DNA from 4 places in the Parabacteroides sp. Y3-G-102 genome. Region 1 is predicted to be linked to each of the others. Evidence: riboswitches for the same ligand, from Rfam matches in the RefSeq annotation. Region 1 holds a riboswitch; each other region holds the start of a gene.
The links. A riboswitch is a leader RNA that binds a small molecule or an ion and turns the genes downstream of it on or off. The one in region 1 is predicted to bind cobalamin.

Region 1 (7,415 bases):
TTTGAACGAGGACTCGGAAGCGAACGCTATCCCGAAGGAAACCCGTAAAAATATCAGCGGTCTTTCGTATCGCTTGATGCCGACGGAACATTGGAACTTGTCTGTGTTCGGTAAATATTACAACCAGTTTATCGCGGGGCCTGTCGCTACTTCCTCGGCTCAAGATGACTATATACGTACGACCAATTCGGTAAGCGCGATGGGATATGGGGCTGCGGGAACTTACTTTATCTTGAAAAGCTTGCAAGCGAAATTATCCTATGAGAAAGCCTATCGCCTGCCGACCAATGAGGAGATGTTTGGCGATGAGGACCTTGAGACCGGCGATATTTCCTTGAAACCGGAGAACAGCGATAACGTGAATCTGAATTTAAGCTACAACGAGACATTCGGTAAGCATTCCGTATATGTGGAAGGCGGATTGATCTACCGAAATACGAAAGATTATATCCAACGGAATATATCGGATTTGAGCGGCGGTAAATATGGCGCTACCTATGTGAATCATGGTCGTGTAGAGACCAAGGGTTACAATATCTCGGTTCGCTACGGTTTCGCTAACTGGGTAAGCGTAGGAGGAAACTTTACGCAGATGAATGTGAGGGATAACGTGAAGACGGTTACCAGCGGGACGAACCAAGAGAGCTTGACATATGGCGCACGTATGCCGAATCTTCCTTATCAGTTTGCCAACTCGGATGTGACTTTCTATTGGCGTAATTTGTGGAAGAAAGGCAATACGCTAAGTGTCACTTACGATAATTTATATATGCATAGTTTCCCGCTGTATTCGGAGGCAGTAGGCAGTGAATCCGAATTTGTGGTACCAACTCAATTCTCGCATAACCTGACACTCTCTTATGGTATACAGAACGGGCGTTACAATATCTCTTTCGAGTGCAGGAATCTCACGAACGAGAAATTATACGATAACTTCAGCTTGCAGAAGGCTGGCAGGGCTTTCTATGGTAAGGTGAGGGTTTATTTCGGTAATTAATTTAAAGTGTGACTATCTTTTATTTATCAATAATTAATTCAAAACATAATAGATTAAAACAACATGAAGAAGAATTATTTAATGACAGGTCTTGCCGCCGCGTTATTGGTTGGGGGAGTATTTACTTCTTGTAGTGACGACGATCCTGTAAACCCGGATAACGGAGGCAACGGGAATGGAAATGGCGGAGGATCGACCTCGGAGGCGGTTTCGAGCTATGTAGTCGCCGCTTCTGTCGGTGACGCAAATTACTTGTTGACAGCCGATACGCTGGGTGATGGCTCTATCTCCGCTAAAAACAACGGACTCACTACGGAAAGCGGTACGCAATGGATCTTCTATAAGGATAAATATTTGTATCGTTTGGTTTACAACCAGGGAAATGCCGGTGTTACTTCTTCATACGTACTGAATGCGGAAGGTAAGATTAAAGAGCGTGATAATACTTACGAGATCAAGCGATTTACTTCTTATGGTATCTACGGCGACTATATCATTACATCTTCTACCGGTGATCTGGGTGAGGAATATGCGGACGAGAATGGTTATCTGCCTAAAGGCTTCTTGCTCTCTTATCTGGATGTGGCCAAAGAGACGTTTACGACAAACACGAATACGATCTTGTCGGAGAATTATTTGGGAAATGGCGAGTTCGTTACGTTAGCGGGTATTCTCCAAGCGAACGGCCGGATCTATTCCGCGGCTATCCCGATGGGATTGAGTAAGTACGGCGTGAAAGCGGAGGGAGGTAAATATGTTAAATACCCGGAGCTGGTAAAGACAGAATCCGGAGGAAGCGGTAGTGGCGCTTACGAAAAAGGGGAATTGCAATGGACGCAATATCCGAACGAGGCTTGGGTCGCTATTTATGCGAACGAGAAATTCGAGAACCCGAAACTGATAAAGACGGATAAGATCAGTTATGCTTGCGGACGTAACCGTTCTCAATACTACCAGACCATTTGGACGGCAGACAACGGCGATGTGTATGTGTTCTCGCCCAGCTATGCCAAGACGATGACCGCGGAGGTCCAGAAAACGACTTTGCCGGCCGGTGTAGTTCGTATTAAGGCTAACGCGGAGGAGTTTGATCCTGATTATTATTGTAATTTGGAGGCACAGACGGGTGGTAAGGCATTCTTGCGTTGTTGGCATATCACGGAAGATTATTTCTTGTTGTTGATGTATGATCGTCCGTTGACTGAATCCGGATTCGCCGCGAAAGAGTTGGCTATTTATAAAGGAGAGGATAAGAGTCTTACTTACGTGAAGGGGCTGCCTTCCACGGATGTTATTTCCGGATTTGGCAATACTCCGTTCTCGGAGGATGGTATCGCTTATATGGCGGTTACGACTACCGATGGAAGTCAACCTGCCGTGTATCGTATCGATCCGAAGACAGCTACCGCAACAAAAGGTCTTACCGTTGAGGCAGAGCAAATCAGTGGTGTGGGTAAATTGACTGCCGCTCAAGAGTAATAAGCAAGTATGAGTCGGACTCACATTCTTTTAATATTCCTCCTGCTCCCGCTAATCCTGCGGAGCCAGGAGGATATTTGTATAGGAAAGGAACTGGCTTTGTACTCTACCGTATTGCAAGAAGAACGGAGTTATTGGATACACCTGCCGGAGCATTATAATATGGATACGAAACAACGCTATCCGGTTGTTTACCTGCTAGATGGAGATTCTTTCTTTCATTCGCTGGTAGGCATAAGGAAAACGTTGGCATCCGGTAGAGGTAAATATCTACCTCCCTGTATTATTGTCGGGGTATTAAATACGGATCGGACACGTGATTTTACGCCTACCGCTTCAGCCGCCGGACGGGATGGTAAAATCTCCATAGATGCGATTCCGCAAGGAGGGGGAAGTGAGGCTTTCAGTAAGTTTCTTACGGAAGAACTTCGCCCTGCTATCGATAGTGCCTATCGCACGAACGGCTGGAATATGCTTATCGGTCATTCGTATGCGGGGCTTTTCACCTTGAATACGTTTCTTCGTCATACGGAATTATTTGATACCTATCTAGCGGTCGACCCTAGTTTGTGGTGGGATCAGGGGCGGTTGGTCCGGGAGGCGGAGGCTTTGGTTGCAGGCCGGAATTTTAAAGGGAAAAGCCTGTATATCGGTGTCGCGTCTAAAAAAAGGACGGACCGGGTGGACATTCATCTTGACAAAGTGAGTTATCTTCTTTCGGAGGTTTTGCCACAAGCGGAGAACCTGCGTTTCTTTAGTAAATCATTTCCCGACGAGAACCATGGAACGGTAGCGGTTCCGGGTATATATGACGGGATTAAACAATTATTCGGAAAATGAGAAAATTCTTTGCGAAAGTACATTTATGGCTATCGATACCTTTTGGCATTATTATTGCGATTGTCTGCCTGACCGGGGCGATTCTCGTCTTTGAGACAGAGATATTAGAATTAGGCTACCCTTCCCGTTATTTTGTAAAGGAAGTAAAAGGGGAACCTCTCTCGCCTGCCGCCTTGATAGAATCGGCGCGCCAACAATTACCCGATTCGGTTCGAATAAACGGTATTCGGGTATCGTCTGACCCGAGACGAACTTATCAACTGGTATTACCGGGGAAAAAGGCTGCGGGTTTTATTGATCCCTACACCGGGGAGGTGACCGGGATGGATGACGGACAAGGTTTTTTCCTGAAAATGATGCATCTTCATCGTTGGTTACTTGATGAGTATAAACGGGATGGAAGTTTTTCTTGGGGAAAATCAATAGTTGGCTATGCGACTTTGGTCTTGGCGATTATTATTATAAGTGGAATCGTAATTTGGTATCCCCGTAATAAAAAAGTATTGAGAAACCGGTTGAAAGTAAAGACCAAGGCTGGTTGGTTCCGTTTCTTCTATGATTTACATGTCTCCGGGGGATTCTATGCGGCATTGCTCCTGCTTATCTTAGCGTTGACCGGATTAACATGGTCGTTTGGTTGGTATCGAAATGCCTTTTATAGTGTCTTCGGTATTAGTGCAAACCCGCCTCAAGCGCATCATGCTCCAGCTTCTTCCGGCGCGAAGAAACCCGCGAAGAAAAAGACGGATTACACACAATGGGCTGAGGTGTTATCGGCATTGAAAAGCCATTATCCGGACTTTAACTCAATCACGATCCAAGATGGCTCCGCTACGGTTTCTACGGCCCGTTATGGGAATACAAGAGGAAGCGACCGTTACTCCTTTGATCCTGCTACGGGTGAGATTACGGAAGTTCAATTATATAAAGATCTCCCAAAATCGGGGAAGATAAGAGGATGGATTTATTCCGTACACGTCGGCTCGTGGGGGGGAATGACTACCCGTATATTGACTTGCTTAGTTTCCTTGTTGGGGACGATCTTCGCGATAACCGGCTATTATTTTTGGATAAAGAAACAATTCAGGAAACTGAGATGAAAAGAAAGAGGTATGTTTGACCCACATACCTCTTCATAAATCTAAACCAATCAAGTTGAATACGCAAACGTTGTAATATTAAGGTTAAACAGTTATGTATGTAAAAGTGTGCGTCTATTCAATTCCTTCTTTCCTTATAGATGCCAACCACTGGTCGATCCGCCCTTCTGTTTGATCGTCTTCATTCATTTCATCCAGAGGAAGTCCGACGAACATACCGTTTATGCAGGCGGTGGAACTGTCAAATGAATATCCCGAGGCATCTACAGCGCCGATGAACTTGCAACCTGTATTTCGCAGGTCGGAATAGATCGTACCGATGGCGTCACAGAAAGTGTCGCTAAAAGAGGCTGAGTCTCCGCAACCGAATAATGCGACGGTTTTCTCACTTAAGTCCAGCTTTTTCAGCTTCCCTAGATAACTATCCCAATCATCTTGCAAATCTCCGGCGCCCCAAGTGGAACAGCCCAATAACAAGATTTCATAAGGCGCTACATCAGCGGGAGAAGCGTTAGATACGTCATGAATATCTTTGTCTTCCACACCCAGCTTCTCTGCGATACGTTTCGCGATCCCTTCCGTCGTTCCTGTAGACGAGCCGTAGAATATTCCTATAGTCTTCATTTCTATTTGTTTTTATAGTTTAATAACGAAGACAAATATCCGATATCTTATTAGTCTCGGCAATACCTACAAATATGTATTTTGAGGGTCGCGAATACCCACGAATGGCCAGCGATGGTTGAGGGAATAAAGGTTTTGATAAAATTGTGTATATTTTGAATTGTTTTTTTATAAATTTGCCATCGTATTGGTTCGCCTACCCTATTCAGGTACGGCGATTAAAAGGGAATCAGGTGAGAAACCTGGACAGTCCCGCTGCTGTAAGCTCCAAAAAAGCTTTAGACATCAACTCATTGCCACTGTTTCCGGAAGGAACGGGAAGGAAGTTCTAAAGTGGAGTAAGTCAGAAGACCTGCCAATGCCGGATAACCGCCGTGATTTTACGCTACCGGGGTTTAGCGTATGATTCAAATATGGAATACAGAGGACATTGCTCTAAAGAGGTAATTTTGATAGGGTAAGTTATGCCATAGTTCGTGGGGAACTATGGGTAATTTATTTTGTGTTAACCTGTTAAAGCCATGTCTTTTTATATCATTCAGTGTATTTGTTTTTTGGAGTTTTACATTAATATTATGCTTATGAGAAAGTTTTTATCTTTTTTCTTTGTAATGGCTTTTTACGTAGTTGGAGCCTATGCGCAAGTATTGGTCCAAGGTCAACCGCATCCTTCCGCAAGGAATATCTCAACAAAGCAGGAGTCTCAGTTAAGAGCTGATGCCAGTTTTACTTTCGATGACATCCAATATTGGGTTGGTAACGGTAGCAATAAAGCCGCTTTAGTGATTGAATGGCATGATGGGAATCGCCCGGATGCCATAGTTTGGGGATATCGCTGGGATGGCGAGGCAACCGGACATGATATGATCGTGGCGATTGCTCAAGCAGATCCTCGATTGGTATTGCTCACCCAATACACTGGCTGGATGGGATATACGATCGATGGAATCGGGTATGGTGAAAGTAGACTTAATATTTCTTATGATCTAGAGGGAGCGAAGTCTGAGCCTAAAAATGCGTTTAAATTTGAACCTCCTATCACAAATCCGCTGTTGGGGCAAACTTCTCATCCAGAGCATCCGGCAGAGGATGTTGCGGCCGCCATTCGGCAAGGGGTTCAAACAGGAGTTATTTATCACCCGATAAATGCGGAAAGATATGGATATCCATCTTATGACTATGACTATTGGAGTTGTAGCAATGGCATTCATTGGCAAGCCGGTTGGTATTATGGCTATTGGAGTTATTTTGTGAGAAGTAGCCAAACCTCTAATTTTAGCTATTCTGGTTTAGGTGCTACAAGCCGTGTATTGACGGATGGTTGTTGGGATGCGTGGAGCTGGAATGGAAATATGAATACATCAGAAGGAACTCAGCCCGGGGATGTCTTTGTCGCTGCGACAATACCCTCTGGAGGTGGAGGGGATGAACCCGAGATCCCAGTGATACACGTAACATCCATTTCTCTCAATAAGTCTTCTTTGCGTTTACAAGCAGGAGCAAACGCAACCCTTGTAGCTAGCATCTCTCCTGTAAACGCTGATAATAAGCAGGTTACTTGGAGTAGTTCCGATACAGGCATAGCAACGGTAGAAGATGGGGTCGTAACTGGTGCCAAGCCCGGTGTGGTGAAAATAACAGCCCAATCGGTAGATGGCGGATATACCGCTGTTTGCGAGGTAACGATAACGGAAGTTGTTATTCCGGAAATAGATTTCAATGGTCCTGATGCTGTTTTAACTTTCCCGAAAGTAGAGGAAGCCACCTCTTATGAAGTTCGTGTTTATAGAAATGAGGATAGTGGTCATAAAAGAATCGCTACTTATGTAATCGATGCCGAAGGTAATATAATCACAGAATTAAGAGCGGTGAGCTTACAAGGCTCTTCTGGGGAAATTTTGGTTCCATTGAAAAATTTAGACATAGACGGTGTTTATACGATAGAGATACAGGTGCTGAATGGATTGGATATAATAGATACCTATACAGTAGAAACAATATCGAATCCAGTAAGTAATGAATATTTATCCGTAAGTGGTAGTCGGGTAATTTATCAAAATGGGACATTGTCTTTGGAGCATTTGGATGGATATCATTTTTATTTAATGACAATGGAAGGAAAAATATTGAGAACCTTTATAGCTCGAGTTCCCCACGAACTTTATCCTATATCGCTTCCCTCCGGGAATTATCTGTTGACAGGAGAAAAGGATGGAGACCGAAAGGTCTTTAAATTCCGTATTAATTAATAATTAAATTCATTTGCATGAAAAGAACACTTTACTTAAGTATGGTTTGCTTACTATCGGCCTTTTCGGCTGTGGGGCAAATCGGTTTGCGGGGGCTGAATCCGATAGAGAAGCAGAAACTGCAAT
Region 2 (7,415 bases), on a different contig from region 1:
GCAACTTCCTTAATTTTACGCAAGTCTGTTTCTCTTGCTATCTCAATGTCCGATTTCATGTGCTTTATGTAAGTTTATATAGTTTGAACAAAGTAAATCTAATTTATTATAATAACAAAATGATACGGAACAAGGTTTTCCCCCTTTATGGAATAATAAGATTGTGTTATTTTGATATTTTTGTGCGAAGATGGCGATGATCTTGCTTTTTGTGATAGCTGTTAGGCTTGAAATTAAACTTTTTGTAAAGTGAACTTTGCAAAAATCATACGTTTTGCTTGTCGCACTCTTAAAGAATTATAAAATAGTCTTTAAAATTATCCATCTATGATAATTTGATTAATTTTGTGGTGTCGCAACGATAAAAAGAAAGATAAAATGATTTGAGTGTGATAAATTGAAACAGATAAGAGATTAATAACATTAGCAATATAATATGTAAATTTAAGGTTATGTCAACAGTAAGATTTAGTCAGGTTACATTTGCTACTAAATCGTGGGTAGCAGAAGCATGGGAAAAGATGGTAGTGGAATTGTTTAGCGGCCGTGTCGTAGCGGAAGTCAAACAATTGGATGAAGTATGTGAATCAAAGTGGGAAGTAGAATTGAAGAAGCTTCAAAACGAGGTTCATTCTTTATGTCATCATGCGATCCATCAATTGCTCCCGATAGCCGGCTCTTATCAACAGGCATTACTGGATGACGTTGCCCAAGCCTATACGGTATACGCTCCGGAAGAAGCAGAGTCTATCTTCAACCGGGGAAACCAAGCGATCGAGGATATCAAAGGGCATGTATCGGGTATTCGCTACAACGCTTGTAAAATGCGTGAGGCGAACCGTAAAGTAAGCGAGTTGGAAGATATGCACGCAAAAGCGATCATGTACCATAATTCAGTGAAACCTTATATGGATACACTTCGTTTCCATATCGATCAGCTTAAGCATATATTGCATGTAGCGTAATAAGATGGGCTGTCCGGGTTTGGTTACTCTCCGGGCAGCCTTCTTCTTTTAGCGAGGTTGGATAATCAGTAGGGAGAAATAGGGGAAATCCTTGGAATGTATAGTGGCGATATCAGTAGTATAATATTCTTTTCCTGTTCCTACATTCTCGAAATAATGAAAAACCGCCTTATCCGCATACTGCCGGATACAAGTATGAATAGCCTCTTGGCAACCCGGTAATTTCATGATGACGATGATCATTCCATTTTCTATTTTTGCCGAAAGTTCATCGAACGACGCAGTCCCGGGGATTACATTAATTTGCTCCTCTTGTTTTACGATATGTATCCCGGCCAAGGCACCTGCCGCTATAAATGCCGGAATTCCTGCGATTCGATCTACCGGGATTCCTGCTTCCTCGAATTTATCGTATACATATTGTATAGATGAATAAAAACCAGCGTCTCCCTCGGCGACGATCACGATTTGTTTTCCTTTCAAATATTCAGCTTGGGCATCCAGAAACAATTCGTTATAAGCGTTTAACGCATCTGTCCGTTCCTTACTCATTGGCAAAATAAACGGATGGATCAAGGATTCGTCTACCTCAATAGCTTTCAATATATCCGTCGCCCGAGATATGATTCCATGCTTGCCTTGTGTAGCAGGACAATAGATAATATCAGCCTTTTGTAATGTTTTAAGCCCTTTCAGCGTAATTAATTCCGGATCACCGGGACCTAATGAGACGAAGTGAATAGGATGATTCATGTGTATCTGTTTTTATTTGAAACGCAAAAGTCCTTAAAATTGCGGATGTATACAAATATTCTTACTACTTTTGTCGCTGTAACAGGCTCCGCTTATCTCTTTTTCCGGGAGGCGGATTAAAAGGGAACCGGGTGAGAATCCCGGACAGACCACGCTGCTGTGAACTTCTAAACATTCGGACAATACCTTGGCCACTGGTTTCGTAATCGGGAAGGCGTCCAGAATGGAAGTAAGTCAGAAGACCTGCCGGTTCATAAATAAATGTTGCTGTCCCGTGGAGCAGGACGAGAGTAACTGTCAATGATCAACTGTCAATTAAACAAGGATTATGAATAAGTTTATAGCGGGTGGATGCTTGCTTTTATCGGTATTGACTTTATCATGTACTTCAGGTATCCGTGAAAAAGGAGAAATAGGGAAGACGGCTTCCGTAGAGCAATCCGCATTCTCGCAAGAGCAGGTTAAGCCTTTATACGCCCAAGGATTCAAGCTTACCTATGCGGATCAATATGTCTTGGCTGATATTCAAGATCCTCAAAACGAGGAAAGCACCACGTTTCATTATGCGTTCGTAAAAAGAGGTTCGAAACCCACGGGGATTCCCGTTGATTATACGATGATAGAGCTTCCCATCCGAAGCGTTATCTGTATGACTTCCCTGCAATTATCGAATTTTATTAAATTGGGTGCTTTGGATAAGGTCGTTGGGATTACCAGTACACGGCATTTGTTCAATAAAGAGATGAACGAACGCCTGAAAGAAGGTAAAACCGCAAAGATCGGTATAGAGGGAAATTTCGATAACGAGGTTATCATGAGTATGAATCCTGATTTGATCCTTGTATCGCCATTCAAGCGGGGAGGCTATGAGACGCTGAAAGACGTGGGTATCCCCTTGATTCCCCATTTGGGTTATAAGGAGACTACGCCATTGGGACAAGCTGAATGGATCAAGTTCATAGGCTTGTTGTTAGGGGTAGAGAAAGAGGGCAATGAGCGTTTTGCCGCCATTGAGAAGAGGTATAATGAATTAAAGGAACTTACGGCGGATGGCAAGGTTAAAAAACGTCCGATCGTTTTTAGTGGCGAGTTACGGGGTGGAAACTGGTATGCCGTAGGAGGAAAGAGTTTCTTGGCACAGCTTTTCAAGGATGCCGGCGCTGATTATTTCTTGAAAGACGATGAGCGATCCGGTGGTGTTACATTAGACTTCGAGACGGTCTATAACCAAGCGGACGATGCTGATTACTGGCGTATCGTGAATAGTTTCCCGGGAACGTTTAGCTATGAGGCATTGAAAGAGCAAGATCCTCGTTATGCGGATTTCCGTGCGTTCCGGGAGAAAGGGATTATCTATTGTAATATGAAGAACACGCCGTTTTATGAGAGTATGCCGACAGAACCGGAGATCGTCCTAGCGGATTTGCTTCATATCTTTCATCCGGATTTATTACCGGATCATGAGCCGGTCTATTATTCTCGACTTAAATAAGGAACACTGATGAGACATTCAAATACCCTATGGATGCTGGCGATTGTCACGGCTATTTTTGTTCTAATCTTTTTGAATTTGGTGTTGGGGTCAGTCTCTATTCCTCTTCAATCGGTTTGGCATATTATCTGGAATTCAGGAAATGAGCCTATTACATGGCAGAATATTATCTGGAAATCCCGACTACCACAGGCATTGACAGCGTTGGTAGCGGGAGCAGGCTTATCCATCAGCGGCTTACAGATGCAAACCGTTTTCCGTAATCCATTGGCCGGACCTTCGGTCTTAGGTATCAGTTCGGGAGCGAGCATGGGTGTCGCTTTTGTGGTGTTGTTAAGCGGTAGTTTAGGGGGCGTTGCCTTGAGTAAACTTGGTTTTATGGGGGAGATCGCCTTATCGATAGCGGCCGTGATCGGTTCCTTATCCGTGATGGCGCTGATCGTGTATGTTTCCCAAAAGGTAAAAGGAAATGTCACGTTGTTGATTATCGGTGTGATGATCGGTTACGTGGCAAACGCCGTGATCGGTGTACTTAAATTCTTTAGCGTCGAGGAGGATATCCGTGCATACGTGATTTGGGGATTGGGTAGTTTCGCCCGTGTTTCCGGTAATCAGATGACGTTGTTCGTGATTCTTATGACAATCTTGATCCCTCTCTCGTTCCTGCTTATCAAGACCATGAACTTGATGCTTCTTGGGGATAGCTACGCACGCAATTTGGGACTTAATATCAAGCGGGCCCGTTTGTTGGTTATCACCTCGGCCGGGGTCCTTACGGCGATTGTCACGGCTTATTGCGGACCTATTATCTTCTTGGGGCTAGCCGTTCCGCATTTATGCCGGGCCATATTTCAAACTTCCGACCATCGGATTTTAATGCCTGCGGTCTTATTCGCAGGTGCGGCGTTGGCGTTGATCTGTAATTTGATCGCCCGTATGCCGGGGTTCGAGGGAGCGTTACCTGTCAACTCGGTAACCGCTTTAGTAGGTGCTCCTGTAGTGGCTTCGGTATTATTTAGAAAACGAAAGAATGAATTGAACGAGTAAGATGAAACAAGATACGATTCATATTAACGGACTTTCGATCGGTTACCATTCTAAGAGTAGTACAAAGCTGGTAGCTAAAGGTATACACTCTACGATCTATAGTGGTGAATTAACCTGTTTGCTGGGTGCTAACGGGGTGGGGAAGTCTACTTTATTGCGCACGTTATCGGCTTTCCAACCTAAATTAGATGGGGAAATATTGGTCCTAGGAAAAGATATAGATGCTTATTCCGATAAGGAATTGAGCACCACGATCGGTGTCGTGCTGACCGATAAATGTGAGATCCGGAATATGTTGGTACGGGAATTGGTCGGGATGGGACGTAGCCCGTATACCGGCTTCTGGGGCAAGTTGAGCAAGGATGATAAGCGGATCGTGGAAGAATCCATCGCCCTTGTCCGCATTGAGGAACTAGCATCCCGCATGGTCCATACCTTATCGGATGGAGAACGCCAGAAAGTGATGATCGCTAAGGCGCTCGCTCAGGAGACTCCGGTTATTTACTTGGATGAACCTACCGCATTCCTTGATTTTCCCAGCAAGGTAGAGATTATGCAATTACTCCATCATCTAACCCGGAAAACGAATAAGACGATATTTATGTCCACTCACGATTTGGAGCTGGCTCTCCAGATATCGGATAAGATCTGGTTAATGGACAAAGCGAATGGTATCTCTACCGGTACCCCCGAGGATTTGGCATTGAGTGGTCATCTAAGCAATTTCTTCGCCCGGAAAGGGATTGTTTTCGATAAGGATACCGGATTATTCCGTATAGATAATCAATTCTCCCGACAGATCCGCCTCGTTGGACATGGCCAGAAATACGCTATGGTGCGTAAAGCGCTCCAGCGAAACGGAATTTTGGCGAATCGGGAAGTGGAATCGAATATCTGGATTGAGACTGGCGATTTAAAGACCACCCACTTTATCATCCATGAGACTTCCGGCGGTACCTATATCACCCAAACGATAGAAGAATTACTTGCCTATTTTGATACTGAAAAATCATAACTATGAAATTTTCAATTCATAACTATGTTTTTCTTCATTCATAGTTATGAATTTTTTCCATTCAAATCCATTGTTTTAAAGTAAGCTAGCTTCGTCGGCTTTCCTGTAATTGCTTGAAAGATACATACAACTTTAATTCCACCATTCCTGTCACTTCTACGGCTGTGTGGAGTACAGGTGTTGTATAAGCATACGAAATCACTGATTACAGACAATATAAAACTCCTACTTGATTATTGTGAGCGGTTCTATGACCGTCAATTCGAAACGCGGGAGAATGTGAATCAATTCAACGTCATGTAACAATATGAAGTTTGCATGTATGGATCTTTACACGGTTCTTCCGTCGGGAATCGTGCTAGCTCGTGCGTGCCTTTCCGGACAGTAAGTCCTAAATGTTAAATGAGTAGTGAGATGTAAAGAGACAAACGGTAAAAAAAACGATAATGTAAAATGAATCGAAAAATAGAAGTGATTGAGAATAAAGAAGTAGGGAGAAAAAAAATGTCTCTTTCTTACGTAGAAAGAGACAACTTTCAGAATGACGGATAAATATCCGTTTTCGGGTGTAAAAGTAGCTCAAATTGCTGATAAAGGCAAGGAGAGTGCTTAAATCTTTTATCAAAATTTAAAAAGACAAACAATAGTGAGCCGTCGAGCGTGACGTGCCTTGTCCTATTAACATTTCCAAGGGATTGAAAAACAGCGGATAAAGAGCGATTTCTCTTTATTGTCTCTTTCTACGTAAGAAAGAGACAGCGTGTTTGAAGCAAAAAAATGTGAAATGTAGTAGTGAAAAAGCACGTGCAGGTATGGAGGTCATAGGAATAAAATTACAAAAAGCAGTATTGATCATGATGTCAATAGTATGGATGTTAGGAATGTCAAGTTGCGAGGATCGTCTCGATACGCCCCGTCCATCTACGGGTGGAGGCAAGACGGTGGAGGTATCCTTATGCGTGGGTATCGCCGACGAGGTGGATGCCGGCTCTTTGGAGGCTGGACCACCCACGACTAAGGTCATAGGGAGCGGTGGAAAGGCAGGCTTCGACGTGCGGTTGGTACCCGCCAGCCGTACCAAGGCTGGGGGAGACGATGCTTTGGCTACCGTCAAGCCGGATAAACTTTACGGCTTGGAGGTCTGGCAATATGATACGAACGGTAATTTCAAGTCGGGGAAAGGGCTAAGCATTGGAGATGTAGAGATCGGTTCCTCATTCACGGTAACCTTGGATGCCTTGACCGATTGCCAATTGGTGATAATCGCCCGAGGCAAAAAAAATTCCACCTACACAGTCGGATCCCTTAGCGGGAAAAGTCTTTCCGAGGTACAGGGCACGACTGCCACCGCTTCCGCTATCGAGGGCATAACCGCCAGTGCCTACGAAACGGATAAGTCTGTAATCAACGCTATGCCATACATCTTGCACCTTCCGAAAGTGAAGGTCGTGAACGACGGCGGTGCTTACAAGATTCAAAGTCCTGACGGTACGGATATCCGTATCCTCCTTCGCCGGTTAGCTACCCGGTTGACACTGAATTGGAAGAATTTCCCTCAGAAAACCGGCTATGAGTTAGAGCAAGTCTTGCTCCAATCCATTCCCGTGGAGTATAAGTTGTTGAGACCAGAGAATACGGATACCTATCCCTCTCTATTGGATCAATACGCCACTATACAAGTAGAGAACGTATCGGACGAAGGGCGTTATTCCTGCTGGATCCCTTCCTTGGTACGTGGGGAGAGCACGGCCGCCACCTCCGATTATTATCGTACGAAAGCAAACGCCCCCAAGGGTAGCGCTTACGCCACGTTCATCTCCCGTTTCGTAACGGGAGGCGGTGGCGATAGCCAAAAGAAACTAAAGTACCGGGTCTATCTGGGTGGTAGTGTGAGCAAGGAATTCAACTTACTCGATAATACGAACTATATATATAATGTAACGATGTCGCATACTAAGCTCCCTGTGGACGACCGACGCGTCACGATCATCGACCCGATCCCAGCCTCTAGCAATAATGACAATCTGGTGCCTACGGCCAACTGTTTCATGGTGGTACCGGGTGGGGCTTTTTGCTTCAATCCCTATAAATATACGGTGAATGGTGTAACCGTAGATAATACCGTGATGCAGGGGACGGATTG
Region 3 (7,415 bases), on a different contig from region 1:
AAGTTTGTTTCGTGGATACGGGCGAAACTCTTGGCTAGGATCACTTTTACATTTAGGAAGCGAGGCTCCATGGCTGCATGTTCCCGGGAAGAGCCTTCACCATAGTTTTCTTCCGCTACGACGATCGAGGAAATACCATTTGCCTTGTATTGTTTCGCTACGGCAGAAACTGCTTCATATTCATTGTTCAGTTGATTCAATACAGAGTTTGTCTTCCCATTGAAAGCGTTTACGGCTCCCATCAACATATTATCCGATATATTTTCCAAATGCCCACGGAAACGTAACCATGGACCGGCCATCGAGATATGATCCGTCGTACATTTACCTTCAGCCTTGATAAGAAGGGGCATATTCGTGAAATCCTCTCCGTTCCAAGGAGCGAAAGGCTTTAATACCTGTAGGCGATTGGATTCCGGATCGATGTTCACCACTACGTTCTTACCCGTAGGTGCCAGATAGCCGTTATCCTTTACCTCGAAACCTTTCGGCGGAAAATCCGTGCCTTTCGGTTCTTTCAGTTTCACAACCTTACCATCCTCTGTCTTCAAGGTATCGGTCAAAGGATTGAAACATAGATCACCTGCGATGGTCAAGGCTAGTGTCAGTTCCGGAGAAGCGACAAAAGCATGTGTATTCGGATTACCGTCCGCACGTTTAGCGAAGTTACGATTGAATGATGTAACGATCGAATTCTTACGGGTATTATCATCCGTATGACGTTTCCATTGTCCGATACAAGGACCACAGGCATTCGCCATAATGGTTGCGCCAATCCGTTCAAAATCACCGATAATACCATCTCTTTCCGCCGTATAACGGATTTGCTCGGAACCCGGGTTGATGATCAAGGGTGCCGCTACCGGTATTTTATCCTCATAAGCTTGGCGAGCAATGGATGCCGCACGGCTTAGATCTTGATAAGAAGAGTTGGTACAGGAACCGATTAATCCGACCTCCATCTTTCGGGGATAGCCATTCGCTTTTACTTTTGCGGCAAACTCCGAGATAGGCGTAGCTGCATCCGGCGTGAACGGACCGTTAATATGCGGCTCCAATTCGGAAAGGTTAATAACGATTACACGATCGTAAAACTTATCTGGCTCGGCACGAACGTCCATATCCGCTTCCAGATATTCACCAATAGCTTCGGCCCAGCTCGCTACCTCGTCACGTCCCGTGGCACGAAGATATTGAGCCATTGTATTATCGAATGGGAATAAAGAAGTAGTCGCTCCTACCTCGGCACCCATATTACAGATCGTAGCTTTTCCGGTCGCCGAGATGGAGGCGGTGCCCGGACCGAAATACTCGATGATAGCGTTCGTTCCACCTTTTACGGTTAAAATGCCCGCTAGCTTAAGAATCACGTCCTTCGGCGAGGCCCAACCATTCAAACTACCAGTTAACTTAACACCAATTAGTTTCGGCATCTTCAGTTCCCATTCCATTCCGGTCATGACATCCACGGCGTCGGCTCCTCCTACTCCGATAGCGACCATTCCAAGTCCTCCGGCATTCGGGGTATGTGAATCAGTTCCTACCATCATACCGCCGGGAAACGCATAATTTTCCAATACCACTTGATGGATAATGCCTGCTCCGGGTTTCCAAAAACCGATTCCATATTTATCGGAGACCGATTTCAAGAAATCATAGACCTCGCTATTGCTCTTGGTAGCCGTATCGATATCCGTCTTGGCTCCCATATTCGCTTGGATCAAATGGTCGCAATGCACGGTAGCCGGTACTGCGGATTTTTCTTTTCCGGCGTTCATGAATTGTAAAAGCGCCATCTGAGCGGTGGCATCTTGCATAGCCACACGGTCGGGACGGAAATTCACATAATCCTCACCTCTTTTGAAAAGGCGAGTCGAGCTTTCATCGTATAGATGCGCATATAAGATTTTCTCGGCCAAGGTCATCGGGCGACCACCGATACGTTCGCGGGCTGTGTCCACTCTTCTGGGGAAATTCGCATAGAAATTTCTAAGCATGTCAATGTCGTACACCATATTCATATTCGTTTTTTATTGTAAGCCTTTTCGCAAATATATTTATCTATAACCAGCTAAAATGTAATAAATAAGACATCTGCCAATGAGTCTTTGTTTTTATTATCAACAAATATATAATATAATGAAATACAATTTGTTCGATAATTTCTATGAGGTTATAGAGGTTATTTATAATCTCCCGGATAACTTAGAAAAACGGGCTAATCGCACGTTTATTAATAAAACGTACCATTAGCCCGTTTTGTTCAAGCCTTGGAGCTGTTTTTTCTACTTATCGAGACTTTCTTTCCATCTTTGAGCATAACTATGTAAAATAGATGCGATACCCTCTCCAATCCGGACATAATCTTCCCGTTTAAGGTTGGCTAAAGATGCGCGGATAGACCACTCGGGAGCATCAAAACCTCCTCCGTTCAGTAAAACCAAGGAAGTTTCCTGTGCCAGACGGAAAACGACATCCAGAGGTTCGTAATTCTTTTTTAGATATTCCACGAAATCATCCCCATAGAATTTCTTAGCCCAGACAAGCATATCGATCTCACTATAGTATCCCGCACGCAAAGGGTCGTCCAATAAGGTGAATCCGGTGCTTTCCCACAATGTGTGTAAACGCTCGTGGATCATATCCTGCATCCTTTTCTTATAGGTATTTTCCGCATCTAATAGAGCGAAAGACGCAAACAGAGACATTTGTGTTTGTTGTGGCAAGGAAAGACCGGCCGTATGATTCAAGGCTACTTGACGGCTATCGGCTACCATACGATCAATAAAGCGGATATCCTCGGGATGTAAGGATAGACTGCTATATCGTTTTTTTAGAAGCTCCTGTTTATCTCTTGGCAATTCACGGATCATCCGGTCGTAAATATTATCTTGATGTAAAGCGATTACCGCCAATCTCCATCCGGTTGCCCCGAAATATTTGGAGAAAGAATAGACACATAACGTATTCTTTGGTAATTCGGCCATCATCGAGCGAAAATGCGGAATAAATGTCGCATACACATCATCCGTAATAATCATAAGGTTGGGATTGTCGTTCCGTACGATCTCAACGATCCTATTCATCAATGCTTTTGTCAATCCGTATGAAGGCGGGTTGCTCGGGTTTGTTATGAAAGCGGCTTTCACGCTAGGATCTTTCAGGACATCTAAATCCTTTTCTTGATATTGCCACGTGTGATAGCCGTCTTTTGTCATCTTCAAGGCTTTTATCTCTATGACATTAAAAAGATAACGAGCCTGTTCCGGAATCTCTATATAAGGAGTGAATACCGGAGCGAAGAGAATGATCTTGTCTCCCTTATTCAACAAGAAATTCTGCTGCAAGGAATCGAAGATATAACACATGGCGGCAGTTCCGCCCTCGGTAGCGAAAAGGTCGAATATTCCCTCAGGGGGCTGGTTATCACATAATTCTTGGTCTAAATAATCCCGCACGAGCATTTCCGTATATTTCAAGATACGATCGGGAACCGGATATTGATCACCAATGACACCTTCCGCCCATTCGTATACAAGCTCATTCTCATCTACACCTTTTTCCGTGACCAGATATTCATAGGTACCCTTCAATAAAGTAGCGCCGGGAGATTGCGCATGTTTCTTTAGAAACTGTACGAAGCGAGACGCGATCCTTTTGCGGTTGGGAACCCCTGCGGCTCCGGCCATCTCATCTGCCAATTCGGTTTCCCGCTGGCATTCCTCCAAGGCGAACTGCCCTAATAGGAAGAATGCCTCCCGTGGAACCGTACTGATCCAGTTTGGATTTCCCCTTCCTGCGTTCAGCATGATGTGCGTACTTTTACGAGCGCTCTCATCCGCTAACTCTATCAAGATGTTCTTTAGCTCGAAAGGGCTAATCTCCGACATCTTTTTCTCATATTCTCTCGTGACATGTATTTTCTTCTTGTCCATACATTATATATATTACATGATTAGCACAATAACGACACCCCAGATGATTAATAAAGTATTACCCACCGCATAGGTAACGGTATAGCCTAAGGCTGGAGTCTCACTTCCTACGGCATCTTCCACCGCTCCTAATGCGGCAGTTGTCGTACGTGAACCCGCCGTACAACCTAAAGTAATAGCCGGGTGGAACTTAAAAACGTAACGTCCCATCAGAATACCGATGATAAGCGGGATAGATGTCGCTAAAGCACCGATAATAAATAAACTTATACCGACTTCCTTCAATCCGGTCACGAAACTGGGACCCGCCGTGATACCGACTACGGCGATAAACATATTCAATCCCAAATTATTTAATATCCAGACGGAAGGCTCCGGAATACGCCCGAAGGTCGGATGCTTAGAACGAAGCCATCCAAAGACGAGCCCGGCTATCAAAGCACCTCCACTCGTACTTAGGCTAATCGGGACACCCCCGAAATGAATCGCGAGCGAACCTAAAATTCCCCCTAAGAAAATACCGATACCCACGAAAATCAAATCGGTCTGATTGGTTGGGCGATCGGGATATCCTAAAGCCGTCGCCGCTTTATTTACCTCTGATTTCATGCCTACCAATTCCAGCATATCACCGGAATCTATCACCGTAGCGGCCAAGACCGGGATATTGATACCCGCACGCCTTACGGACTTGATGCTAACACCATGCATGAACGATTGATTGCGTAAATAGCAGATCTTTTTCCCCACGTATTCCTTATGGATCACTAGTACGGGTAACGTCTCTGCCGGAAAATCGAGCAATTCAATGTCATTGACCTCGTCGCCAATCCAGTTCTCCTCTCCGATCACGAATTCCCGGCGACCGCTTAGGACAACCTCATTTCCGGTATGTAAAACCAAATCCGGTTTAACATCGGTTACTACATTATTAATACGGACACGCTCCACGAACAAATGCCGTCCCAATTGGTCTAAATACACCTCCAACTGCTTTACGCTTTTGCCATCCTTGAACCATTCATTACTAATCTTATAGGCCCGGAAAGTTACCGGACGGGCGGCAGGCATAAAGCCCGGTTGCTCGCTCTCGTCGTTATTTCCCATTTTAGCCTCTAGCTCTTTACACGCTTTTTTCACGTAGTCGAGTCCTCCTAAAAGACGTGGCCCGATATCACTCACTAACCATGCGGATCCTGCCGTACCGAAAATATAAGTTACCGCATAGGCCACGGGCATTACATTTACCATAGCACTTTTATCCGTATCGCTAATATTCATCTGTCCGATCGTATCTTCGGCAACTCCTAATACTGCCGACATCGTCTGGGAGCCCGCCAATAATCCTGCGGCCTCGCCTGCGTTATATCCCATAAGTTTCGCTAACAAAAAAGGAGCGATCAAACAAAATATACACATGACGGCGGCGAAAAGCATTTGAGGAAGACCTTCCTTTTTCAATCCCCGGAAGAACTGTGGCCCAACGCTATATCCTACAGCGAAGAGGAACATCAAGAAAAAGACGGACTTTAACGGTCCGCTTATATCGATTTTTAATTGCCCGATCAATACACCGACCAATAATACGCTGGTAACCGTTCCCAGCGTGAACTTCTTTATCTTAAACTTGCCAATCCAGAAACCGAGAGCTAAGGTTATGAAAATAGCTAGCTCCGGATAATGTTGAAGTAAATTAGTTATCCATTCCATATCTATTTATTTGATGTTAAACAAAAAAGATGCTATTGGAACAGGGATTCTTTGAAAGATGTTGTTACTTTTCGGGATTATTTATATAAATTTGCGACCGCTTAGGTGATAGAGTTTGTCTACCGACAACTCTATAAAAGGGAATCCGGTTAGAATCCGGAACAGTGCCCGCTACTGTGAAGCTCTTGAAAAGGAAAGCGTTCTGCTATGCCACTGTCTTAAGAAAGATGGGAAGGTTGCTTTCCGAGCCAGTCAGGAAACCTGCCAAGCGAAGTAATGATTAATTCCTCCCGGGGTCAGGAGTAATTAAGAGGATAGAAATATCACCTATATCTAAAAGATGTTGGAGACGTAATAATACGTTGTCTCCGTGGGATTGATATGTAATCTAATTATTAATATATTCATATGATGAGGAAACACTTACTATCTTTCTTCTTGCTGGTCATCAGCCTAGTTTGTCGTGCGCACGATGGCGAGAATTTTGTAGCATCCGATTTATTCGCCTCTTTACAACCGGGCGATAAGGCCGCTTTATTGATGGTACATTTTGGAACAACCCATGATGATACCCGTGCCTTGACAATCGACGCGATCAATCAAAAAGCGAAAGAAGCTTTCAAAGATGTTGAGTTGCGTGAGGCATGGACTTCTCGCATTGTAATGCGCCGCTTAAAAGCTCGTGGCGTAGAGAAACTGAACCCGATCGAGGCCTTGGAAAAATTAAAGACTGATGGTTATACACATGTCTTGATCCAATCCACGAATATAATCGAAGGTATCGAGATGGAATCCTTACGTAAGGATGTTGCCACCATGAAATCTTCTTTCAAGGAGATTCGTATCGGTAATCCTTTATTGTATACACCGGAGGATTATGAGGCGGTAATCGTCGCTATCACAAAAAATGGGGCGAAAGAAGGCGCTACTTTATTGGTAGGCCATGGCACTTATACTCCGGCGACGGCTCAATATGCCATGTTGGATTATATGTTGAAGGAGAAGGGATTCAAGGATTATTCCGTAGGAACCATCGAGGGCTATCCTACTTTTGATACGATGGTAGCCCAAGTAAAGGCCAATGGAACGAAGAAAGTCTTGTTGATGCCATTTATGTTTGTCGCCGGAGACCATGCGAAAAACGATATCGCCGGTGATTGGAAAGAGGAACTGGAAAAGAAAGGCTACGAGGTAAGCGTATTTATGGAAGGTCTGGGACAGAATCCGGATATTCAGAAGATCTTCATCGAACATGCCCGTTTCATGGCTAAACATAAGATGATCGATATCGTTGATAAGAAGAAAGCTTATGCGGTAGAGAAGGACTAAAAAAGTTCTCCAAATCTATGTTTTATTCCTTTCGGAAGAAAAAGTAATTCCTTCCGAAAGAAACTAAATTTTCATTCGAAGGAAAATGGAATTTCTTTCGAAAGGGATTTCACATGCATACAATAAACAGTTATAATGCTAAATATATGAAAAGAGTTTTGACAATCTTACCGTTGACAGCCTTATGTATCAGTACGATGCAGGCACAACACAAGAATGAGTACACGAATTTCGCCGATACGACATTCAATATTCAAGAAGTCGTAGCGACCGCCGCACGCAAGCCACGTCCACAAATCACGAAGTTGGACGTACCTATGAAATATCTTCCTATTTCAATTAATAGCATTACGGCGAGTAGTTTGGAGTTGCGAGGTATCCGTAATATCCAAGATGCGGTACGCTTTATGCCGGGCGTACGATTCCAGACATCTTATGGCG
Region 4 (7,415 bases), on a different contig from region 1:
AATTTGTTATTTCCCGTATTTTACGTAACGATACGAATCGGATAGAGATCGTGGCGGGGAACACGGTATTGAATGGGGATGATAAGATTTTTGTTATTACCGCAGAGCATGACGTGGAGGCGATAAAGACTTTTATCGGTCAAGAAATACAGATGGATCGTAAGCAATGGATTCCGGCGGAAAGCCAGTTTATCAGCCGGCGTATTTTGGTTACCCGGTCTGAAATCAACGGTAAGCAATTAGGGGCTTTGCAGTTACGCCGTTTACATGGAATTAACGTGACTCGGATCAATCGTGCGGGGCTGGAGTTGGTAGCTACTCCTAATCTGGTCTTGCAAATAGGCGACCGGGTGACAGTGGTCGGTAGTGAATTGGCGGTGGAGAAAGTTGCCGAGACGCTGGGTAATTCAATGAAACGCTTGAATGAACCTAATTTGGTGACTATTTTTGTTGGTATAGTTTTGGGTATTATCGTGGGAAGTCTTCCTATTAGTTTTCCGGGTATTCCTCAACCGGTGAAATTAGGATTAGCGGGAGGTCCGTTGATCGTTGCGATATTGATAAGCCGGTTCGGTTATCGTTATAAATTGGTTACTTATACCACGCAAAGTTCTAATTTACTATTGAGGGAATTAGGAATCACGTTGTTTCTCGCCTGCGTGGGATTGAGTGCGGGTGAAGGTTTTGTCGATACGATAGTCAATAAGGGTGGTGTAGCTTGGATCGGTTATGGTTTTATAATAACGTTATTGCCTCTACTGATTATCGGTTGTGTGGGAAGGTATTTTTATAAACTGAATTATTTTACGTTGATGGGATTGATTGCGGGAAGTACGACCGATCCTCCTGCGTTAGCCTATTCCAATATGGCGGCAGGAAATGATGCGCCGGCGGTTGGATATGCGACGGTTTATCCATTGACCATGTTTTTGCGTGTGTTGACCGCACAGTTAATGATATTATTCTTTTATACATAGAATAAATATTTTGTTGTTAGTAATGTTTAGAAAAGTGTAAACTCCCTAGCCTTCCGCCGAAGTGATTCGCCGGGGGGCTTTTTTGTTGCTAATCAAAAAGTAAACATGTATCTTTGCGGCCAATCAAGGTGTAGATGTTATCGATTCCGATAATAATCAGTAAAAGGGAATCCGGTGCGAGTCCGGAGCTGTACCCGTAGCTGTAAGTCCTTGGAGCCCCGGCAAATCTTGTTGCCACTGCCTATCGGATAGGCGGGAAGGTAGCCGACAGAGGGTGGACGAGCCAGAAAACCTGCCATGATTTTGTTATGCGACGTTTCGGGTGAAGACGTTGGTAAATCTAAATGTTGCTATGCGAGATTTATATCTTATAAGATGCCTATGCGTTTTTAGCGCATGGTTATTCTCTTTGGGTGTCGCTTACGGTCAACAGATCGATACGACGGCCTATCACGAGCTTTCCGGGGTGGAAGTGGTGGAGAAGGTACGTCCGTCGGTCACCCGTGAAGGTACGCCTTTGCAAATTATGGACCGGGCGGGAATCGATCGCTTGGGAGTACAAGACCTATCCGAGGCCGTGAAACGCTTCTCGGGAGTTACGGTACAGGATTATGGGGGGATCGGAGGATTGAAAACGGTCTCGGTACGTAGCTTGGGGGCGAAGCATACCGCCGTCAGTTACGATGGGGTGACGATTACGGACGCGCAAAGCGGGCAAGTCGATATCAGCCGTTTCTCGTTGGATAATGTGGAGATGGTTTCCTTGTCAATCGGGCAGTCGGATGACATTTTCCAAACGGCAAGGGTGTATGCTTCGGCAGGCGCCTTGAATATACAAACCGGAAAGCCCACGTTTAAAGACAAATCGTTTCATACTTATCTTAAGGTTAAGGGAGGTTCCTTCGGGCTTTTTAATCCTGTGCTGCATTATGATCAAAAATTAGGAAAGCGTTGGAGCGCATCCTTACATGGTGATTTCGTGCGTGCGGATGGACAATATCCCTATACATTAATTAATGGGGAATTGGAAACGAGAGAGAAGCGAAGAAATAGCGATATCCATTCTTTCCATTTGGAAGGTAATCTATTCGGCGATTTTGGAAGGGGAGGCGAACTTTCCTTTAAGGCGTACTATTTTGATTCGGAGCGGGGGCTTCCCGGTTCTGTTAATTTATATAACAAGAACACTTCTGAACGATTATGGGATAATAACTTTTTCGTGCAATCGGGGTATAAGAATGTTCTTAATGAGAAATTTACGCTACGGGCCATGGCTAAGTATAATTATGCTTTTACTCGTTATTTAGATATAAATGATAAATATGCTGCGGGCGAACAAGTCGATTTGAATACACAGAATGAGTATTATGGCTCTGTAGGTTTGCTGTATACTCCTATAAAGTATGTATCGGCGACGTTGACTACGGATTTAACTCGCTCTATGCTGGACAATAATTTTGTGAACGGCCCTAATCCAAAGCGAATGGCCTCTCAATCAGTACTAGCGGTGCAATATAAGAACAGTCGATTCACGGCTACCGCTAGTTTATTGGGAACATATATCACTGATAAAGTGGAGCAAGGGGAAAAACCGGATGATAAGAGGCGTTTATCCCCGGCTGTAAGTTTGTCTTGGCGGCCATTCTCGGAAAGTACTTTGCGGATACGTGCCTCTTACAAAGATATATTCCGGGTTCCTACATTTACGGACTTGTATTACCTCCGTATGGGAAATACAAATTTGAAACCGGAAGAAACTTCCCAATATAATGTAGGGGTAACATGGAGTTCTTCCTGTGGGGATTGGCTGCGGCATTTCAGTATTTCGGCGGATGGATATTATAATACGGTGAAAGATAAGATCGTGGCTTTACCTACCATGTATGTTTGGAAGATGATGAATATGGGCGAAGTGGATATTAAAGGGGTAGATGTAAATTTATCTACACAATTCCGATTGCCCTTACGAATGAGCTTGCTTTTGGCTTCCACTTATTCTTTTCAATACGCGGTTGATGTGACAGATCCGGAAGCTAAGAATTATAAGGATCAGATTCCTTATACACCTCGTCATTCTGGCACGGTTTCCGTAACCTTGGAAAATCCATGGGTAAATGTCTCTTATATACTGACTGCGGTTGGTGATCGTTATGCATTGCCGCAAAATATAGATCGGAACAGGATTGATTCTTATATAGAACAGAGTATTTCTATAAATCGAGATTTTCGTTTTCGATATTTCGGTTTGCGTTTGCAAGGTGAATTGTTAAATCTTGCGAACGTGAATTATGATGTTATTCAGTATTATCCCATGCCGGGCCGTTCTTGGCGTTTAAGTATTTGTTTATCCTATTAGTAAACTATAAAAGTAAAGTAATGAAAAAGAAGAATTTAGTTTGTGTCTCTGCCTTGTGTGCATTGATGTCTTTCTCGTTTGTCAGCTGTGATGATGACAATGAGCCTTCACTGAACATACCAAATGTATCTGTAACTAATGTCAGTTTTACGGATGAGAATCCGGAAGCTTTAAAAGTTAGCGGAACCTTAAATTGGACAGCTCCGTCTTCTGTTGACAATGTAACAAAGTACGTGATTTATGGTTCCTCTGATGGAACCGCTAAAGATATGAAAATTGCGGAGGTAGAAGTTGGAACACATTCATATGCTATTACGGATGTCGTAAATATAGGCTATTTATTAGTTATAGCCGCAAATGCGGAAGGTGAGTCTTCTGTTTATGCTTCCGTAAGAGTTATTGATTTTGTGAAGGATAGTTCTTTCATGGCTTTATATTTCTTGAATTCGGGCAATATGGGAAATAACAACTCTTCTTTATATATGTACGACATAGAAAAGGATGAGGTTGTCCCCGATTATTTCTTGGCTCAAAATGGCAGGGGGCTGGGAGATACGGCACAGGATATGATCGTGTATGGCGATAAGATGTATATCGCGGTATATGGAGAGTCTACGATAGAAGTGACAGATCTGAAGGCAAAATCCATTAAGCAAGTCAAGACAGAGGGGCAGCCCCGTTATATGGTATCAGAGGGTGGAAAAGTCTATATTAGCTATTATAATGGATATGTCGCTCGTTTGGATACCGCATCCTTGGAGGTTGAGGCGAAAGTAAAGGTCGGACGGAATCCGGAACAATTGGCGGTATCTTCTAATAAATTGTTTGTCTCAAACTCCGGAGGTATGGATTACAGTACCGAGGTTGGGTATGATAAAACGGTATCAGTGGTTGATCTGTCTACTTTTACAGAGATAAAGAAGTTGGATGTAGTATTGAATCCCACACGGATACAGGCGGATGAGCAAGGAAATGTATATGTGGTTTCTATGGGTAACTATGCGGATATACCCAATACGGTACAAAAGATAAATACGGAGACTTATGAGGTTACTTCCCTTACGAATTGTCCAAACGCAACGGAGATGGCCTATGAGGATGGCAAGCTATTTCTGTTCTATGCGCAATGGGGAATGTCTAGCCCTGCATTTTTAACATTTGATACAAAGAGCCAATCTGCGGGAACGAGCTTTATTACAGATGGAACCTCAATACAATCCCCTTATTCAATCAGTGCCGTGGGTGGAAATGTCTATGTCGCAGAGTCTGATTATAAGAATAATGGCGATATCTATTGTTTCGGAGGTGACGGTAAATTGTTCAAGAAGTTTGAGGCCGGTTTAAATCCCATGAAAGTAGTCCTCGCTCAAAAAGATAATATCTAATGCGATTACTGATTCTCTTAGGGTTCGCTTTCTGGATGGTGGCATGTACGCCATCCGGAAAGCAAACTTCTTCCAAGGAAGCTCTTTCCTCTGATAGTATTCAATATGCCCAAGGTTTCACGGTTCAGCGCTTTGATACCTATATAATGGTGGAAGTTCGTGATCCGTGGGATAGCACCCGTCTGCTTCAACGCTATTTATTGGTAGACCGGACAAAGTCGGTTCCCGGCGGATTACCCAAAGGGACGATCGTGAAGGTCCCGGTAAAAGATATTGTGATTTATACTTCTGTCCATGCGGCTATTATTGATCAACTGCACGAAACCGATAAGGTTATAGGCGTTTGTGAGCCTCGTTATATGGATACTCCTGCCATACAAGAGGGTATACAGGCCGGAAGAATCGCTGATTTAGGTGAGGCTACCTCTCCGAATATAGAGAAAATGATAGAGATCGGCGCGGAACTCGTGATAGCTTCCCCATTCCAGAACAGTAGTTATGGGCCTGTCGAGAAGATAGGGATACCCATTATCGAAGGAGCCGACTATATGGAGGCATTTCCTTTGGGGCGTACGGAGTGGATTCGCTTTTATGGTTTGCTATTCGGAAAGGAAGAGATGGCCGATTCTATATTTAAAGAAACAGAGCAAGCCTATTTGTCTCTAAAGGACTTAACCGCAAATATAGATAATCGTCCTACTGTTTTGTCGGAGAAAAAGTTCGGCTCTTCGTGGTATGTACCATCCGGAGATAGTTATATGGCTCATCTTATCGAGGACGCCGGAGCTGATTATATGTTTAAGGATTTACCGGGTGCCGGAAGTACCCCCTTAGCGTTTGAGACCGTGTTTGATAAAGCGATCCATGCGGATATTTGGCTTGTTAAATATAATCAGTCTTCTGAGATGACCTATAACGATTTACGCTCCGAATATACTCCTTACGAGAATTTCGACGCTTTTAAAAAAAAACGGATTTATACCTGTAATACAGGTGCAGTTCCTTATTACGAGGAATTCCCTATACATCCGGAATATTTATTGAAAGATTTAATCTGGATTTTCCATCCGGAGCTAGTATTCGGGTATTCTCCCCGTTATTTTAGAGAAATGCCCTGATTGTCTTAAAGGTTTCATATCTTTGTTGAAATGTCGTTTCTAGACAAATAAAGGTATTAGACTATGAAGATAAAAAAGGTATATGCTGATGCTTTAACTACATTAGCGAAGGGAACAGATGCCGGGATTTACAGGTTGAATCCCAAACGAGTTGAAATCGTGAGTCGTGAGCAAGATGTAAAACGTGTTCTTGCTGAATGTGAGAAGACTGGTAAATCTGTAACCTTTAAAGCTGGGGGGACCTCTTTATCCGGCCAGACTATTACAGATTCTGTATTGATGGAAATCAGTCCTGACTATGGAAAGGTTAAGATTTCAGGAGATGGGAGTTTGGCTAAATTCCCTTGTGGTATAACTGGAGAAGAGGCGAACCGCTGGTTGAAACCTTATGGCCGTAAGCTAGGGCCTAGCCCTGCCTCCATCAAATCCGCACGTATCGGCGGGATCGTAGCGAATAACTCGAGTGGTTCTAGCTATGGTATTATCCATAACTCCTATAATACGGTCCGGGATATGGAGATTATCTTTGCGGATGGAGCCTTTTTGGATACTTCTTCGTTAGCGAGTCGCAGGGATTTCATGCAAACGCATATAGGCTTATTGGAGAAGTTGATGAATTTCCGTTTGGAGATCTTGTTGAATCCGGACATGGAAGACCGGATTCTATCTAAATATGAGTTGAAGAATACATGCGGTTATGGAATGAACTCTTTCTTGGATTATACCGATCCATACGATATACTCATGCATTTAATGGTTGGCTCGGAAGGAACCTTAGGGTTTATTTCTTCGGTTACTTTCGAGACAGTCCCCGATGAGGCTTTAAAAGCTTCCGCCTTGATTTATTTCCCCTCTTTGATGGAGGCGTGCAGAGCCATAGCCCCGTTACGCCAATGCAAAGTGTCCGCCGCCGAGTTGATGGATAGAAACGCCTTACATGCGGTAGAGGATGAACCGGGGATGCCGGAGATATTACATTCTTTACCCGAGGATGCGGTAGCGTTGCTGATCGACACGTCTTCTAATTCGGAAGAAGAACTTCAAATCCAATTCCGGGATATAGAGGAGCGGCTAGCAGATATACAGACCTTATATCCGGTATCATTTACGACCGATCCGAAGCTTTACGCTACTTATTGGCGGGTACGAAACGGTTTATTTACTTCCGCTGCGGGAAGACGGCCACGGGGGACGGTATCTATTATTGAAGATATTGCTTTCCGGGAAGAGGTTTTAGGAGAGGCTTTGGAACAAGTGCGTGGGGTCTTGTCGGATTATGGATACGGAAATGCGGTGATGTGGGGACATTTATTGGATGGAAACGTTCATTTCACGATTTTTCCGGATATAAACGCACAGGAAGGTATCGATCATTACGCTTCTTTTATGCGTAGCCTTGTAGATGTGGTACTTTACTACGACGGTAGCTTGAAAGCGGAGCATGGCACGGGACGAAATATGGCTCCATTTGTTAAAGATGAATGGGGTGAGGAGATTTATGAGTTGATGTGGAAGATCAAAAGGCTCTTTGACCCGGAAAATATATTAAATCCGGGTGTCCTTTTAAATCGGGACCCGG

Region 2: it holds a riboswitch for cobalamin, as region 1 does, so the genes downstream of both, NBH16_RS12115 (ABC transporter substrate-binding protein) here and NBH16_RS17385 (Ig-like domain-containing protein) in region 1, are expected to answer to the same signal.
Region 3: it holds a riboswitch for cobalamin, as region 1 does, so the genes downstream of both, NBH16_RS15645 (sirohydrochlorin cobaltochelatase) here and NBH16_RS17385 (Ig-like domain-containing protein) in region 1, are expected to answer to the same signal.
Region 4: it holds a riboswitch for cobalamin, as region 1 does, so the genes downstream of both, NBH16_RS16910 (TonB-dependent receptor plug domain-containing protein) here and NBH16_RS17385 (Ig-like domain-containing protein) in region 1, are expected to answer to the same signal.

Annotation. Positions count from the first base shown of each region.
Region 1 covers NZ_JAMOKU010000039.1:1,592-9,006, forward strand. Annotated here, with positions in the region: gene NBH16_RS17360 (TonB-dependent receptor) at 1-997, shown strand, start outside; gene NBH16_RS17365 (DUF4374 domain-containing protein) at 1,061-2,476, shown strand; gene NBH16_RS17370 (alpha/beta hydrolase) at 2,486-3,316, shown strand; gene NBH16_RS17375 (PepSY-associated TM helix domain-containing protein) at 3,313-4,416, shown strand; gene fldA (flavodoxin FldA) at 4,531-5,040, opposite strand; cobalamin riboswitch at 5,212-5,414, shown strand; gene NBH16_RS17385 (Ig-like domain-containing protein) at 5,622-7,289, shown strand; gene NBH16_RS17390 (DUF5074 domain-containing protein) at 7,307-7,415, shown strand, end outside.
Region 2 covers NZ_JAMOKU010000021.1:36,861-44,275, reverse strand. Annotated here, with positions in the region: gene NBH16_RS12130 (formate--tetrahydrofolate ligase) at 1-59, opposite strand, end outside; gene NBH16_RS12125 (hypothetical protein) at 453-965, shown strand; gene NBH16_RS12120 (precorrin-2 C(20)-methyltransferase) at 1,014-1,718, opposite strand; cobalamin riboswitch at 1,785-1,983, shown strand; gene NBH16_RS12115 (ABC transporter substrate-binding protein) at 2,047-3,210, shown strand; gene NBH16_RS12110 (iron chelate uptake ABC transporter family permease subunit) at 3,220-4,257, shown strand; gene NBH16_RS12105 (ABC transporter ATP-binding protein) at 4,259-5,272, shown strand; partial or broken gene NBH16_RS23555 (AraC family transcriptional regulator) at 5,459-5,557, shown strand; gene NBH16_RS12100 (DUF4906 domain-containing protein) at 6,127-7,415, shown strand, end outside.
Region 3 covers NZ_JAMOKU010000032.1:12,180-19,594, forward strand. Annotated here, with positions in the region: gene NBH16_RS15630 (aconitate hydratase) at 1-2,015, opposite strand, end outside; gene NBH16_RS15635 (bifunctional aspartate transaminase/aspartate 4-decarboxylase) at 2,286-3,935, opposite strand; gene aspT (aspartate-alanine antiporter) at 3,948-5,645, opposite strand; cobalamin riboswitch at 5,731-5,928, shown strand; gene NBH16_RS15645 (sirohydrochlorin cobaltochelatase) at 6,057-6,974, shown strand; gene NBH16_RS15650 (TonB-dependent receptor) at 7,121-7,415, shown strand, end outside.
Region 4 covers NZ_JAMOKU010000037.1:5,025-12,439, forward strand. Annotated here, with positions in the region: gene NBH16_RS16905 (putative transporter) at 1-977, shown strand, start outside; cobalamin riboswitch at 1,087-1,291, shown strand; gene NBH16_RS16910 (TonB-dependent receptor plug domain-containing protein) at 1,330-3,333, shown strand; gene NBH16_RS16915 (DUF5074 domain-containing protein) at 3,354-4,718, shown strand; gene NBH16_RS16920 (ABC transporter substrate-binding protein) at 4,718-5,836, shown strand; gene NBH16_RS16925 (FAD-binding and (Fe-S)-binding domain-containing protein) at 5,900-7,415, shown strand, end outside.